DNA from 3 places in the Lentibacillus sp. genome. Region 2 is predicted to be linked to each of the others. Evidence: riboswitches for the same ligand, from Rfam matches in the RefSeq annotation. Region 2 holds a riboswitch; each other region holds the start of a gene.
What was found. A riboswitch is a leader RNA that binds a small molecule or an ion and turns the genes downstream of it on or off. The one in region 2 is predicted to bind thiamine pyrophosphate.
Positions count from the first base shown of each region.

Region 1: linked by a shared signal. The riboswitch ahead of VK097_RS15090 (YkoF family thiamine/hydroxymethylpyrimidine-binding protein) and the one ahead of VK097_RS08815 (thiamine phosphate synthase) in region 2 are both predicted to bind thiamine pyrophosphate.
Region 3: linked by a shared signal. The riboswitch ahead of thiW (energy coupling factor transporter S component ThiW) and the one ahead of VK097_RS08815 (thiamine phosphate synthase) in region 2 are both predicted to bind thiamine pyrophosphate.

Region 1 is NZ_DATGTT010000109.1:57,964-62,177, reverse strand. Features, by position in the region: gene VK097_RS15105 (response regulator transcription factor) at 1-396, opposite strand, end outside; gene VK097_RS15100 (endonuclease I family protein) at 644-1,570, opposite strand; gene VK097_RS15095 (biotin transporter BioY) at 1,769-2,338, shown strand; TPP riboswitch at 2,421-2,528, shown strand; gene VK097_RS15090 (YkoF family thiamine/hydroxymethylpyrimidine-binding protein) at 2,621-3,214, shown strand; gene VK097_RS15085 (ECF transporter S component) at 3,226-3,831, shown strand; gene VK097_RS15080 (ABC transporter ATP-binding protein) at 3,818-4,214, shown strand, end outside.
Region 2 is NZ_DATGTT010000051.1:29,132-33,345, forward strand. Features, by position in the region: gene VK097_RS08805 (GNAT family N-acetyltransferase) at 1-495, opposite strand, end outside; gene VK097_RS08810 (hypothetical protein) at 908-1,213, shown strand; TPP riboswitch at 1,352-1,462, shown strand; gene VK097_RS08815 (thiamine phosphate synthase) at 1,529-2,209, shown strand; gene thiO (glycine oxidase ThiO) at 2,202-3,314, shown strand; gene thiS (sulfur carrier protein ThiS) at 3,311-3,514, shown strand; gene VK097_RS08830 (thiazole synthase) at 3,516-4,214, shown strand, end outside.
Region 3 is NZ_DATGTT010000064.1:1,643-5,856, reverse strand. Features, by position in the region: gene VK097_RS11295 (DUF4064 domain-containing protein) at 1-271, opposite strand, end outside; gene VK097_RS11290 (phosphotransferase family protein) at 322-1,248, opposite strand; TPP riboswitch at 1,439-1,554, shown strand; gene thiW (energy coupling factor transporter S component ThiW) at 1,693-2,184, shown strand; gene thiD (bifunctional hydroxymethylpyrimidine kinase/phosphomethylpyrimidine kinase) at 2,196-3,002, shown strand; gene thiM (hydroxyethylthiazole kinase) at 2,999-3,769, shown strand; gene thiE (thiamine phosphate synthase) at 3,773-4,214, shown strand, end outside.

The DNA of each region.
Region 1 (4,214 bases), on a different contig from region 2:
GGTATCTCCAATGCGGGCCATTTCCTCATTTATCATCTGAAACCTGCGAAGTAAAGCTTTGATGCGAAACAAAACTTCTTTTGGCTCAAAAGGCTTTGTAATATAATCGTCTGTTCCTGCAAGAAAAGCCTTTTCTTTGTCTTTCATTTCTCCCTTGGCCGTGATCATCAGGACAGGGATATCATAGTAATTACGGATCTCTTTGCACAGATGATACCCGTCCACATTCGGCATCATAATATCGACAAGCGCAAGATGTACATGATGTTCTTCCAGTCTTTTCAGTGCTTCTTCTCCATCTTGTGCTTCGATTGTTTTATAGTTCTCCTTATGTAAATAAAAACGCAGCAGCTCACGAATATGCGAATCATCATCGACGATAAGAATGGTAATCATGACAGACCTCCTTTGTTAGCAGTTAAGCAAGTATGGATACTTTACTACTGCATAAGGGCAACTTAGGTTTTCTAATATTTATCGTACCATATATAGGGCGCTAAGCTGTCGATAGATCGGTTATGTTCGAAACATCACCTTCTGAAATGGTGCCATGTGATCGGGGATGAATCTTTCTTCAGGGGGAATTAAGGCAAATAGGCCGTTAAGAAGTCTTGCCCATTGCCTTAACCAAGCTGCAGGCAAATTAAATATCGAAGCCATCGAACCTATTATAAACGTGAATCATTTCTTTGGGATAATCAATGAACGGATTACGATTCCCTTGAATTTCATAGATAGCTTGATTACGATGCATTTCATAATGGTCTGGCGGGAACTGCCGGTGCCATTCCTTCAGCAAATCCATATCAATTCTATCTTTATGTGACTGCTCAATTTCATCTGGGTACCTGATCAGAAAATACAACATGGCCCGAGCCGCAGCACCTTTCCCATATTCCGGCTCAAATAGCTCATCTTCTGCTTTGCCGCATGCATCTTCCACCCGTTTGGTGCCAGCCCGTTGTGGGTTATAATCAGCAAAATCATGATAGGGATAATTACTTCGAAGTGAATTGCAGCCAGGATCACAAGTAAATAAATGGTGAATGTCGCCGCGCATTGGCATCCGTTCGTTAAACCACGATTGCGGTACCGCATGTTCACAGTTATACGGAAATTCATCCGCAATCCTGGCAAGTTGATTGAAGCCTGCATGTGATTCCAGTTTATCAATCATATTTTTTCTTTGCAGTGAAGCTTTAAAGTCTTCTTTAATCACAACGTCCGCTGTCCTATTTTCCCCGGAATAAATGTTCATAAGATCCCCGTTAGGCCGAAGATCAACCCATGGATAAACATATTCAGCAGGTTCATATCGCACTTGGTTTGTATGCGTCTTCTTCATAAGATCCTTAAGTGATTGCATGACCTCATCAGCATTCCCGTCAAAATCGATACTTCGATAGTATTGCTCACGTGCCTTTTTATCTTTTTCCTCATCATAATATTCCTTTTTGTCCTTCTGAATTTTCTTCTTCATCTCATGATGCCTGACAAGAGCTGACTGAAGTTGTGCGTGATTGGTTGTTACAGGCAGAAGACTTTCCTTTTGACCGGGGGTTAAGATCATTTCATGACGCCTCCTTTGTAATAGTCGCATAGACTTTTAAAATTAAGAGTATTTTATATACAACACAACTGTGTGTCAAGTAGGTGATGTGCTAACAGCATTGAATAAATGTTAACCTTAAGTAATTGATGGTTGACATTAAAAGCAGAACACCCTATTCTATCAATAAACAAGATACAGGATTAGGAGCTGATTATGTTGACTGAAAGAAGTAATAAACTACGATCACTTATTAACTGCTCTATTTTCGCGGCTGTCACAGCAATTCTGGCTCAGATGGAAATCCCGCTGCCGCTCATCCCAATAAGCGGACAAACATTGGCTGTTGGTATTGCAGCAACTGTTCTCGGAAGCCGTCACGGGGCAATAGCAATGCTTGTTTATACTGCGATAGGGGCTATAGGCCTGCCGGTGTTCGCAGGATTCAGCGGAGGGCCGCAAGTGCTGATAGGGCCTTCTGGCGGATACATATTTGGATTTATTGCAGCAGCCTATTTTACTGGACTTATCCTGGAAAAAACAAAATTCACAATCCCACTGGCCCTTATCGCAAACATTGTTGGAATGATTGTCACCCTGCTTTTTGGCACCCTGCAGTTGAAAATTGTTATGGAGCTGAACTGGAATGCGGCTATTGCAGCAGGTGTATATCCATTTATCGCCGTCGGATTGATAAAAGCTTTCCTGGCAAGCTTGATTGGCATAACCTTAAGGAACCGGTTGCTGCAGGCAAAACTGATTACAGCTTCGGGTAAAGAAGTTGCATAACCCAGTAATCTATAAATTAAAAAAGTCCTTTACAAAACTCACAAAATTATTTATCATGAAGCTACATGAAAACTGCATAACCGATAAGCACTAGGGGGGCTGCCGGAAGCGGCGGCTGAGAGGATATCATATCTGACCCTTTGAACCCGAACTGGATAATACCAGCGTGGGGAAGTGCAGTTCACAGTATGATTAATCAACGTGATCATGATATATGTGTAAACTGCATTCCTTCGGGAGTGCAGTTTTTTTGTGGATTAAATATCAGGGAGGAGAAGAATGATGAGCAATGACAGGTGTGGAACAAGCAGGATCGCAGGGTGCCAGTTCACCCTGTTTCCGATGAGTGACAAGTTCGCCGATATTATTTTGAGGGCACTGGAAGAGGTGGACACATCGATGGTATGGAAAGACACTGATGACGTGAGCACGTGTGTGCGCGGGGATATGGTACATGTTTTTGATGTAACCGAGGCCCTTTTCCTGCACACGGCCAAAACAGGGGAGCATGTTGCGATGAGCGGCACGTTTTCCATTGGCTGTCCGAGGGATACGGATGCGGATTCCTATATGGATGAAGTGGTTATACCGCTGAATGAAACAAAATCAAATGCGGTATCCCAGAAAGCAGGTTGTAAATTTTCCCTTTACCCGATGGGAAGGGAGGACTATATGGATGCAATCTATGAACAGATTGATCTGTCCAAACACCGTAATGTTGAGGTAAGTGCTGTTCATTATGCGACGAGACTGGACGGCGATGTGAAGGATGTTTTCAGGGCGCTGCAACAATCTTTTGACCGTGTGCAGGAGAAGGTATCCCATGTCACCATGACTTTTACCATTTCAGCAAACAGCCCGTCCAACAATGATTAAGGGGGATTTTAATGACGAAGCAATGGAAATTAAAGGAAATTATCCTGATGTCAATTTTAGGCGTTGTCTTTGGGCTTATCTATCTGGTGTTCTTCCTTGTCGGTGAAGGGATCCGCAATATCCTTGCGCCATTCGGCCTAGCACCGTTTGGCTATGAGGTCATTTATGGTATCTGGTTTATTGTCTCGATTATGGCAGCATACATCCTACAGAAGCCCGGGGTTGCGTTTACTGCGGAAGTGATTGCTGGGATCGTTGAGATTCTGGTTGGTTCCCCAGCAGGACCCGGACTGCTTCTTTCCGCTGCCATTCAGGGAGCGGGCGCGGAACTTGTCTTTGCCCTGACAAGATGGCAGGATTACCGGCTGCGGATTCTTATCATGTCCGGTATATCCACCGCCATCATCAGCTTTGCCTGGCATTTGTATTCAGCCGGGATGATTGCCCTGGCACCATGGCTGATCGTCTCAACGCTGATTGTACGGATTATCAGTGCTGCTCTGATCTCGGGTGTTCTCGGCAAATGGCTCAGTGATCAGCTAGCGAAAACCGGTGTACTCCGAGGCTATGCTTTAGGAAAAGAATTGCAGAGGAAGCGGAAATATGAAAGTGCTTAAGGGAACAGAGCAGCCGATAATTGAAGTGCGCAATTTTTCATTTTCCTATGAGGAAATTGATGAACAGCCATTGTTCGATGGCCTCGATTTTACACTGAACCAAAGTGAAGCAACTCTTTTGATGGGAGCAAGCGGATCCGGGAAGAGCAGTCTGGCCCTCTGTCTCAACGGTCTGTATCCGGAAGCAGTGGAAGGGACGTCTTCCGGGGACATCTTTTTTCTCGGAGAAAACATCCGGGAGATTGCAAAAGGAGAACTGACACAGGAAATCGGCATCGTTTTTCAGGATCCGGAAAGTCAGTTTTGCATGATTACGGTAGAAGATGAGCTTGCGTTTACTCTGGAAAATAGAAAGGTTCCCGCTTCCTGCATTCGCGGGAGGA
Region 2 (4,214 bases):
CCGTCTATATCTCAAAGAAATGTACTTCTCTCCTTCAACGTTACCATAGGCTTCTTTTTCACGCATAAAACGAAAACCTTTTGCTTCATAAAAAGGAATACCTTTATCATTTCCTTTAAGCACAGATACCCATTGTTCCTTAGAACCCTTATTACGCTGTATATCTGTTAAGTGGTTTAATAGCTGGGTGCCTATCCCTTCTCTCCGGCGTTGGGGATCTAGATACAAAACATAAACTTCACTTTTATCATCGTCTTTCATACCTCCGCCAATAGCCCCTACAACTGTTCCATCGTCAAGTGCTACAAAATAACCGTCCCAGCCCTCTGCTTCTTCTAACTCTCCGTTGATACGATCATGATTATAAAATATTTTATTATTTCTTCTTATATTTTCTTGACTTTTGATATCTGAAATTGCGTCCTGCCTACCTTCTATACAGACCCTGGAAATCCCTTCTACGTGCTTTGGTAATCCCCTTTTAACTTCAATCATCATTCTCCCCCATTCGATAGCGTGGCTTTATAATATTCAATAATAGTAAATGAAACAGTCAATCATTATTAGACTCTTGTTCTTACACTTGATAGTTCAACCACACTTTAATGTAAAAATCTCTATCATTGATAGACTGTGCTTCCGCTTCCTTCATGATTGCTTTTGTGATGAACTGCAGTTGGCTCCCCCTTGATTCCTTCCCGAAGCAGCTTCTTCAGCAAATAATTTATATGGTTAAATTCTAACATAACTTAGGCACAATGAATGATGGAACCCATCTGGAATTTGATTTTAAAGCTGGCAAGACACACCGGCATAAATTATACGCACACTTTCAGCTAACTGCCTTTCCATTTTACCTTCTATTCGAATAAAATAACGTAAGCTCGAAGGATCGTCAGGGAAAGGAGTGGTAACGATTGAGAATTCAAACCATGAACGGAATAATTATGAATCAAGATTATACGAAATAGAAGCCCGGCTGAAAGTATTAGAACAATCACTGGAATCAAAAGCAGATACGAAAGATATCATTGTAAAAATGGATGAATTGATTAAAGAAAAAGAGCTCATTACAAAATCGGAATTAAACAATTTTCATGAGAAAATGGAAGCAACGCTGCATGCCAACCACGTTAAACTATTAAAATGGATTATAGCCTCCGGAATCAGTTCAGTAGCTGCCATCGCAGCAGTCATACGTGTCTTTGTATGAATGATTCTTCATGCAATCATATAAACCCTTTCCACCGCAGTAATATACAACGACTTTCCCATACGTAAAAATGAAAGAAAAGTTGAACTATTGACAATAATTTTATCGATGTTACAATTTAACCAACAATTAAATTCATGAATTCACTAGGGGTGCCTTTTAAAAAGGCTGAGATCAAAGCAATGCACTTTGAGACCCTTTGAACCTGATACGGTTGATGCCGGCGAAGGGAAGTGACGAACGGAACACAACCAATCTATTAACCTTATGATACGTTCAAAACCACTTTCCCTGCATCAGGAAAGTGGTTTTTTTATGTTGTTAAAACGAGTTTCGGGAGGTGTGTCAATGGACCGAGTTCAAAAGCGTGATGAAAATTCAGGAACGTTTCATATCATCTCAACCGGACAGCAGACACCGGAAAACTTAGCAGCCATTACTGAACAGGTCATTCCCCCTGTTGACGCGATTCATCTGCGGGAAAAAGCGTGGACTGATAAACAAATGATCCAAGCCATCCGGTTGCTTCATGCCAAAGGAGTGCCACTGGATAAAATCATTATCAACCATCATGCGGCAGTTGCTCATATCATGCACACAAAAGGCGTGCAGTTAACCCATAACAGCGTGGATGCAGCGACAGTCCGCCGTTCTTATTCCGAACTGCATATTGGATGTTCTGTTCACTCGGCAGAAGAAGCCATCTATGCCTGCAATCAAGGTGCAGACTATTTAATCTTCGGTCACGTATTTGAAACACGGTCAAAACCTGATCTGAAGCCTATGGGATTGGAAGAACTAAGAAACGTCGTGCAGCAGGTGCACATACCTGTTCTGGCAATTGGCGGGATTACTGCGGAAAACACACCGGATGTCATGCAAGCAGGTGCCAGCGGAATTGCTGTATTATCCGGCGTATTATTGGCCGATAAGCCTCTGGAAAAGGCAGCAGCCTATAATACGGCGCTACAGAAAGGCGGTGAACGACGTGTATGATGTCATTATAGTTGGCGGTGGTGTCATTGGCAGCTCGATTGCCTTTCAACTAAGTAAACGCGATTATAACGTGCTTATCATCGAAAAAGATGAAATCGGGCAGAAGGCATCCAAAGCAGCAGCGGGAATGTTAGGTGCACAAAATGAAATGGAAAGTGATAGCCCGCTTTCATCACTTTCCCATCAAAGCAGAGCCATGTTCCCAGATTTAGCGGAAGAACTTAAATCGCTCAGCGGGATAGATATCGAGCTGATTCAAAGTGGGATCATAAGGTTAGCCCAAACGAAAGAGGAATCAAGACGATTAAAGCAGGCTTTTGAACGTCAGCAGAAATCTGGTGAAGAAGCCTCATTGCTGTCTCCCAAACAAGTGAAAGAAAAAGAACCGTACATTAACGACTCCTTGACGGGCGCTCTTTATATGGCAAACGACGGGCAAGTCAATGCATCCCTTTTAACAAAAGCACTGGCTCAGTCTGCTGTCAGATTAGGCGCAGATATTCTGGAATATACCGAAGTACAGGATTTTTTGGTCGAAAGGAATCGCATTACCGGGGTCAGCACAAACAATGGGACATTCCTTGCCAATACAGTTATCACAGCGGGAGGTGCATGGAGTAAAGGGATTTGGGAGAAAACCAATATGACATTGGATCTTTACCCGGTAAAAGGCGAATGTTTTTCCGTCTATCAGAATGAACACCTGATTACTTCGAGTATTTTTACAGCTTCGTGCTATATCGTACCGAAGTCCGGCGGGAGATTCATTATTGGCGCTACACAAAAGACCTGCAGTTTAGATCAGTCTGTACGGCTGGATGGACTGCATTCGCTAATGACAAATGCCATTCACCTTGTCCCTGAACTTAAAAATGCCAAATGGGAAAAAGCCTGGACCGGTCACCGCCCGCAAACCGGGGATGGATTGCCATATATGGGCGAACACCCTCAAATAAATGGGTTGTGGCTGGCGGCCGGGCATTTTCGAAATGGCATTTTATTAGCGCCCATTACCGGTTTGCTGATGGCTGATTATATCGAAGGCAAGTCTGTTGATGATACTTTTGGGCTTCAGCGACGAATACAAAAGGAGGTAAGTCTATGAGTCTGCTTATTAATGGATCAACTGTTCAATTACCGGAACATGTGAGCACGGTTTCTGATGTCATTCTTCATTTTTTTACTGATCGGCCGGTGGTCATTGTCGAACATAATGGTGAAATCATAGATAAGGCATCCCATCCCACGAGGGAAGTGACGGATGGCGATAAACTGGAATTTGTACATTTTGTAGGAGGTGGCTGATATGTTGACTATTGGCGAAAAATCATTTCAATCCCACTTACTGTTAGGAACCGGGAAATATCCGAATGTCGATATGCAGAAACAGGCAGTTGCTGTATCGGAAACAAACATTTTAACCTTTTCTGTCCGCCGGATGGATATTTACGAACCATCCCAACCTAACCTATTGGAAAAAATTGATATACAAAACTATGACTTATTACCCAACACAGCAGGAGCATACACCGCAAAAGAAGCTGTACGAACAGCTAAATTGGCCAATGCATCCGGTCTTTGTGACATGATCAAAGTCGAAGTGATTGGGGATAAGAAAACACTGCTCCCAGATCCTGTTGAAACACTTAAGGCAACAGAAGAGCTGCTGAAAGAAGGATTCACCGTTCTCCCATATACATCCGATGATGTCGTCCTGGCAAGAAAATTGGAAGAATTGGGAGCACATGCCATTATGCCTGGTGCATCACCTATTGGATCAGGACAGGGGATTATCAACCCGCTTAACTTAAGCTTTATCATTGAACAGTCAAACGTACCCATCATTGTCGATGCGGGAATCGGTTCGCCGAAAGATGCCGTTTATGCCATGGAACTCGGTGCGGATGGAATTTTATTAAATACTGCTGTATCCGGTGCTGCTGACCCTGTCAAGATGGCGGAAGCTATGAAACTAGCTGTTCAGACAGGAAGGCTCGGTTATGAA
Region 3 (4,214 bases), on a different contig from region 2:
TGCCTTTCATGAAGACGATGGATACAATCCCTAAAATCACGCTGATGATAGTAAGGATAATGAGAAACCAGCCACTTCCCTGAAACATCTCAGTGACAGCTTCCATATCACCTGGTGCTAATTCTGGCTGCTGCTGATTGATTTCCTCTTTTGCCTGGTCCCAAATAGCCTCATTATTGAAAAGCCATACCATAAATCCGCCAACAACAGTAAAAAAACCATAAATGAGTGCACCAATAATCGTTAACACTATTTCGCCTGTCCGGCTCATATAAAGCCCCTCCCATTCCATTTTCATAACTATGCAACACGTTAAAAGAATTATTCAACGTCCGCATTTTTCATCAATTGTATCACAAAATCATCCAATCTTTCCTCAATCAGCTGATTTGTCAGTCCAGTCACCCCAAAAGCCCGCCAGCCCGGGTATACTTCCGGAGGTCCGTCCAAAAAGTTGATCAGCGCGACAACATCCCAATACCGGTTATAACGCTTCCCGGCATAATGCTGATAAGCCATTAAAAATCCATCAGCCGTATCCGGTCCGTACAGCATAGCAAGATTCAGCCGGCAATGACCGATATCAACTCCGCGCGGTCCCTTGCAGGCATTCACCCAATCCACCACACCGCTGACAGCGCTGTCGCTCCAAAGTACATTGGCGGGATGATAGTCCCGATGAATAAAGCAATCTCCCGCATTGGGGGTAGGTCCGCTTACTATATCAAGTGCCTTTTTCCACATCTCCGGAACACCCGACCACGCCGGAATGTTAAACGAATCGATATCATTATAAGGAAAATAATCATATGGAAAACCGGCTGCATCAATTCGGTGTATTTTGACAAGCGTTTTTCCCAGACCATCCACCCACTGTTCCATGTTATCAGGTTTTAACTCCACAGCCCCATCCAGCTTTGTCATGAGAACGGCCGGGACACCGCATTTATCACCGTTCCTATCAAAAGCAATCACATTCGGCGAAGTCACTCCAGTCCCCTCAGCCATTCGTAAACTTGCCGCTTCATGCACAGCCAAATCAGGTTCTTCCGTCAGCCAGTCCTGATTATCAAACCGCCGGATGACATAGTGCCTTACCGTTTGTTCCATTTTTAATGTGATACTATGCAATGTGGACGATGTACTGCCCTTCAGCTGATAAACCGATTGAACAGCTGCAGTTGAATCGACTGAGTTGATGACCCATTGCAGAACATGATCTGGTAGACAATCGCCATACGCAATCATTCAAATTCTTCCCTTCCATCCAAACTAGAAATGTGACCCATTGCGAAATGGGGATCCCTGCTGAAAAAAGAACAATAACTTCATAAGCCATCCTAGCACCTTTCATTCTACCAAAGCCAATTTGGAACTCTAATAATCTCATGACAAATGTCAATCCTTTTGTTACACTTAAGGTGAAGAATTCAATATACCTAACTACTAGGGGTGCCCACGAAACGCGGGCTGAGAGGAAAGGCGTCTGAGCTTTCCGACTCTTACGGACCTGATCTGGCTAATACCAGCGTAGGGAAGTAGTCTGACGAAATTTGATATCAGCTATTTCAAGCCAGGTCCAATCTATGGATCTGGCTTTTTTGGCGGTTAAGAAAAATTACTTTCTTACTGCACAAGGGCCACTTAGGCTTTCTAAATTTTCCTTCTGCCCCTAATGAGAGGAGGGTTGAATTGAACCGGACGCGTTTACTGACAACAATGGCCGTTTTTGTAGCGATTGGAACTCTGGGCGCACAGCTCCTATGGTTCCCGGCAGGTGTTGCCAAGGCCTATCCGGTGCAGCACGCTGTTAACGTTATGGCCGCTGTATCACTCGGTCCCGGTCCAGCCGTTATTATCGCCTTTATGATTGGACTGCTCCGCAATATGCTTGGCTTGGGAACACTGCTGGCATTCCCCGGTGGTATGGTCGGCGCTTACCTGGCTGGTTGTCTTTATCGGCTAACTGACAAAAAAGGTATGGCTGCACTTGGTGAAGCAATAGGCACCGGAGTTTTCGGTTCATTGTTTGCTGTTCCATTTGCGCGTATCCTGTTGGGCAGTTCAGCCGGCGCACTTTTCTTTATGCCGTCGTTTCTTATTAGCAGCATAACAGGTGCATTAATCGGCTGGTTTATCGTTTCAAAGGTGAACCAAACAAATCTACTGGAAAAACACGTATAGGAGGTTTCGACATGAGTCAACTACCCGCAGCCTTAACAATCGCCGGCACCGATCCGAGCGGCGGCGCTGGCATTCAGGCTGACTTGAAGACGTTTCAGGAGTTAAAAACGTATGGCATGTCGGTCATCACTTCTGTTGTTGCTCAAAATACGACAGGCGTCCAGGATGTGCAGCATATATCAGTGCCCATGATTAAGCAGCAATTGGAATCAGTTATTTCCGATATCCCGTTCCAGGCTTTCAAAACCGGCATGTTAGCCAATATCGATTTAATGGATGCCGTGGCTGAAAAGATTCCCGGATTGAATGTTCCTTATATTATGGACCCGGTTATGGTGACCACAAGCGGACATAAATTAATCGCGGAGGATTCCCGCGAGTATTTACGCGAGAATCTGCTGTCATTAGCGACGCTTGTAACACCGAATGTCCCGGAAGCAGAGGTGATTACCGGAGAGTCGATTAAAACACCAGAAGACATGCAGCAGGCTGCCAAGCGGATTGTCGATGAATTCGGTGCAGGGGCCGCTCTTGTGAAAGGCGGTCATATGCAAGGTGAGGCGATTGACTTTTTATACGATGGTGAAAAGATGCATACTTTCTCGACTGAACGAATCGATACGCAAAACACACACGGAACCGGCTGTACCTATTCGGCAGCCATTACTGCCTATGTAAGCCAGGGTTATCAATTGACAGATGCAGTCCAGAAGGGGAAAGACTTTATCACCGCAGCTATAAGCCATTCATTTTCGATCGGGCAAGGAAGCGGCCCGACCAATCAGTGGGCACATCGAATGGAAAGGGTGAGTAAATGAATCAATCAATTATTCATGAAGCACGTGAAGCAACACCACTTATCCATCATCTGACCAATCAGGTGGTCATGAATTTTTCAGCAAACGGTCTGTTATCGTTCGGCGCAGCGCCGGTTATGGCTAAGGCTGAAGAAGAAGCAGCCGATATGGCATACAATGCCGACGGTGTCCTGCTCAATATCGGGACTTTGACTGCTGATGATCTTTCGTCGATGGTCCGTGCAGGTGTCGCCGCAAACGAAAAAGGGATCCCGGTTGTTCTTGATCCTGTGGGTGTTGCCGCAACTCCTTTCCGAAAAACTGCTGTGAAAAATATTCTGGAGCAAGTGAAGCCGACTGTGATCAAAGGAAACGCAGGCGAACTTGCACACCTGGTTGAAATTCCATGGGAAACAAAAGGTGTCGAATCAGTCGGTGACGGCAATGCCGATGAGATTGCCGCTAAAGTGGCCAAAATGTATCAGACTGCTGCTGTTGTCACCGGTAAAACAGATGTTATTTGCATTGAAAATGAAATTTTGCAGAACCATACTGGTCATCCGATTTTAGGCAAAATAACCGGTGCCGGTTGTCTGCTTGGATCCGTATTATCAGCATGCCTGACAACCAACGAATCTATCGGGCAACAGGCAATGACCGCTGCTGCGTTTTATGGGCTCGCCGCAGAACATGCCGCAGAAAGAACTGATGTTAATGGCCCAGGGACATTTCTCCCCCATTTCATCGACGCATTGTCACTTAATCCTGCTGCACTGGAAAGGAAATAGCTTATGTATCTAAGAAAATACTTTATCATGGGAAGTCAGAACTGTGACCGGAAACCCGAGGATATCCTCAAAGAGGCGGCAAAATCCGGCATTACCGCTTTTCAGTTTCGGGAAAAAGGTGAAGGAGCATTAACCGGTGAAAAAAAATTAGCATTGGGGCGCAAACTGCGGGATATTTGCGCTCGTCATAACGTCATGTTTTTCGTGAACGATGATATTGATCTGATTGAACCACTTGAGGCTGATGGTATTCATATCGGACAGGATGACATGCGGCTTGAAAAAGTGCGGGAGATGTTTCCCGATAAGCTAATTGGATTATCTGTGTCAAATCAATCCGACGTCGACAACAGCTCCATTCAGCTGGCTGATTATCTCGGGGCAGGTTCGGTATTTTCAACACCATCCAAGGACGATGCTGGACACGCAGTCGGTATTGAATGGA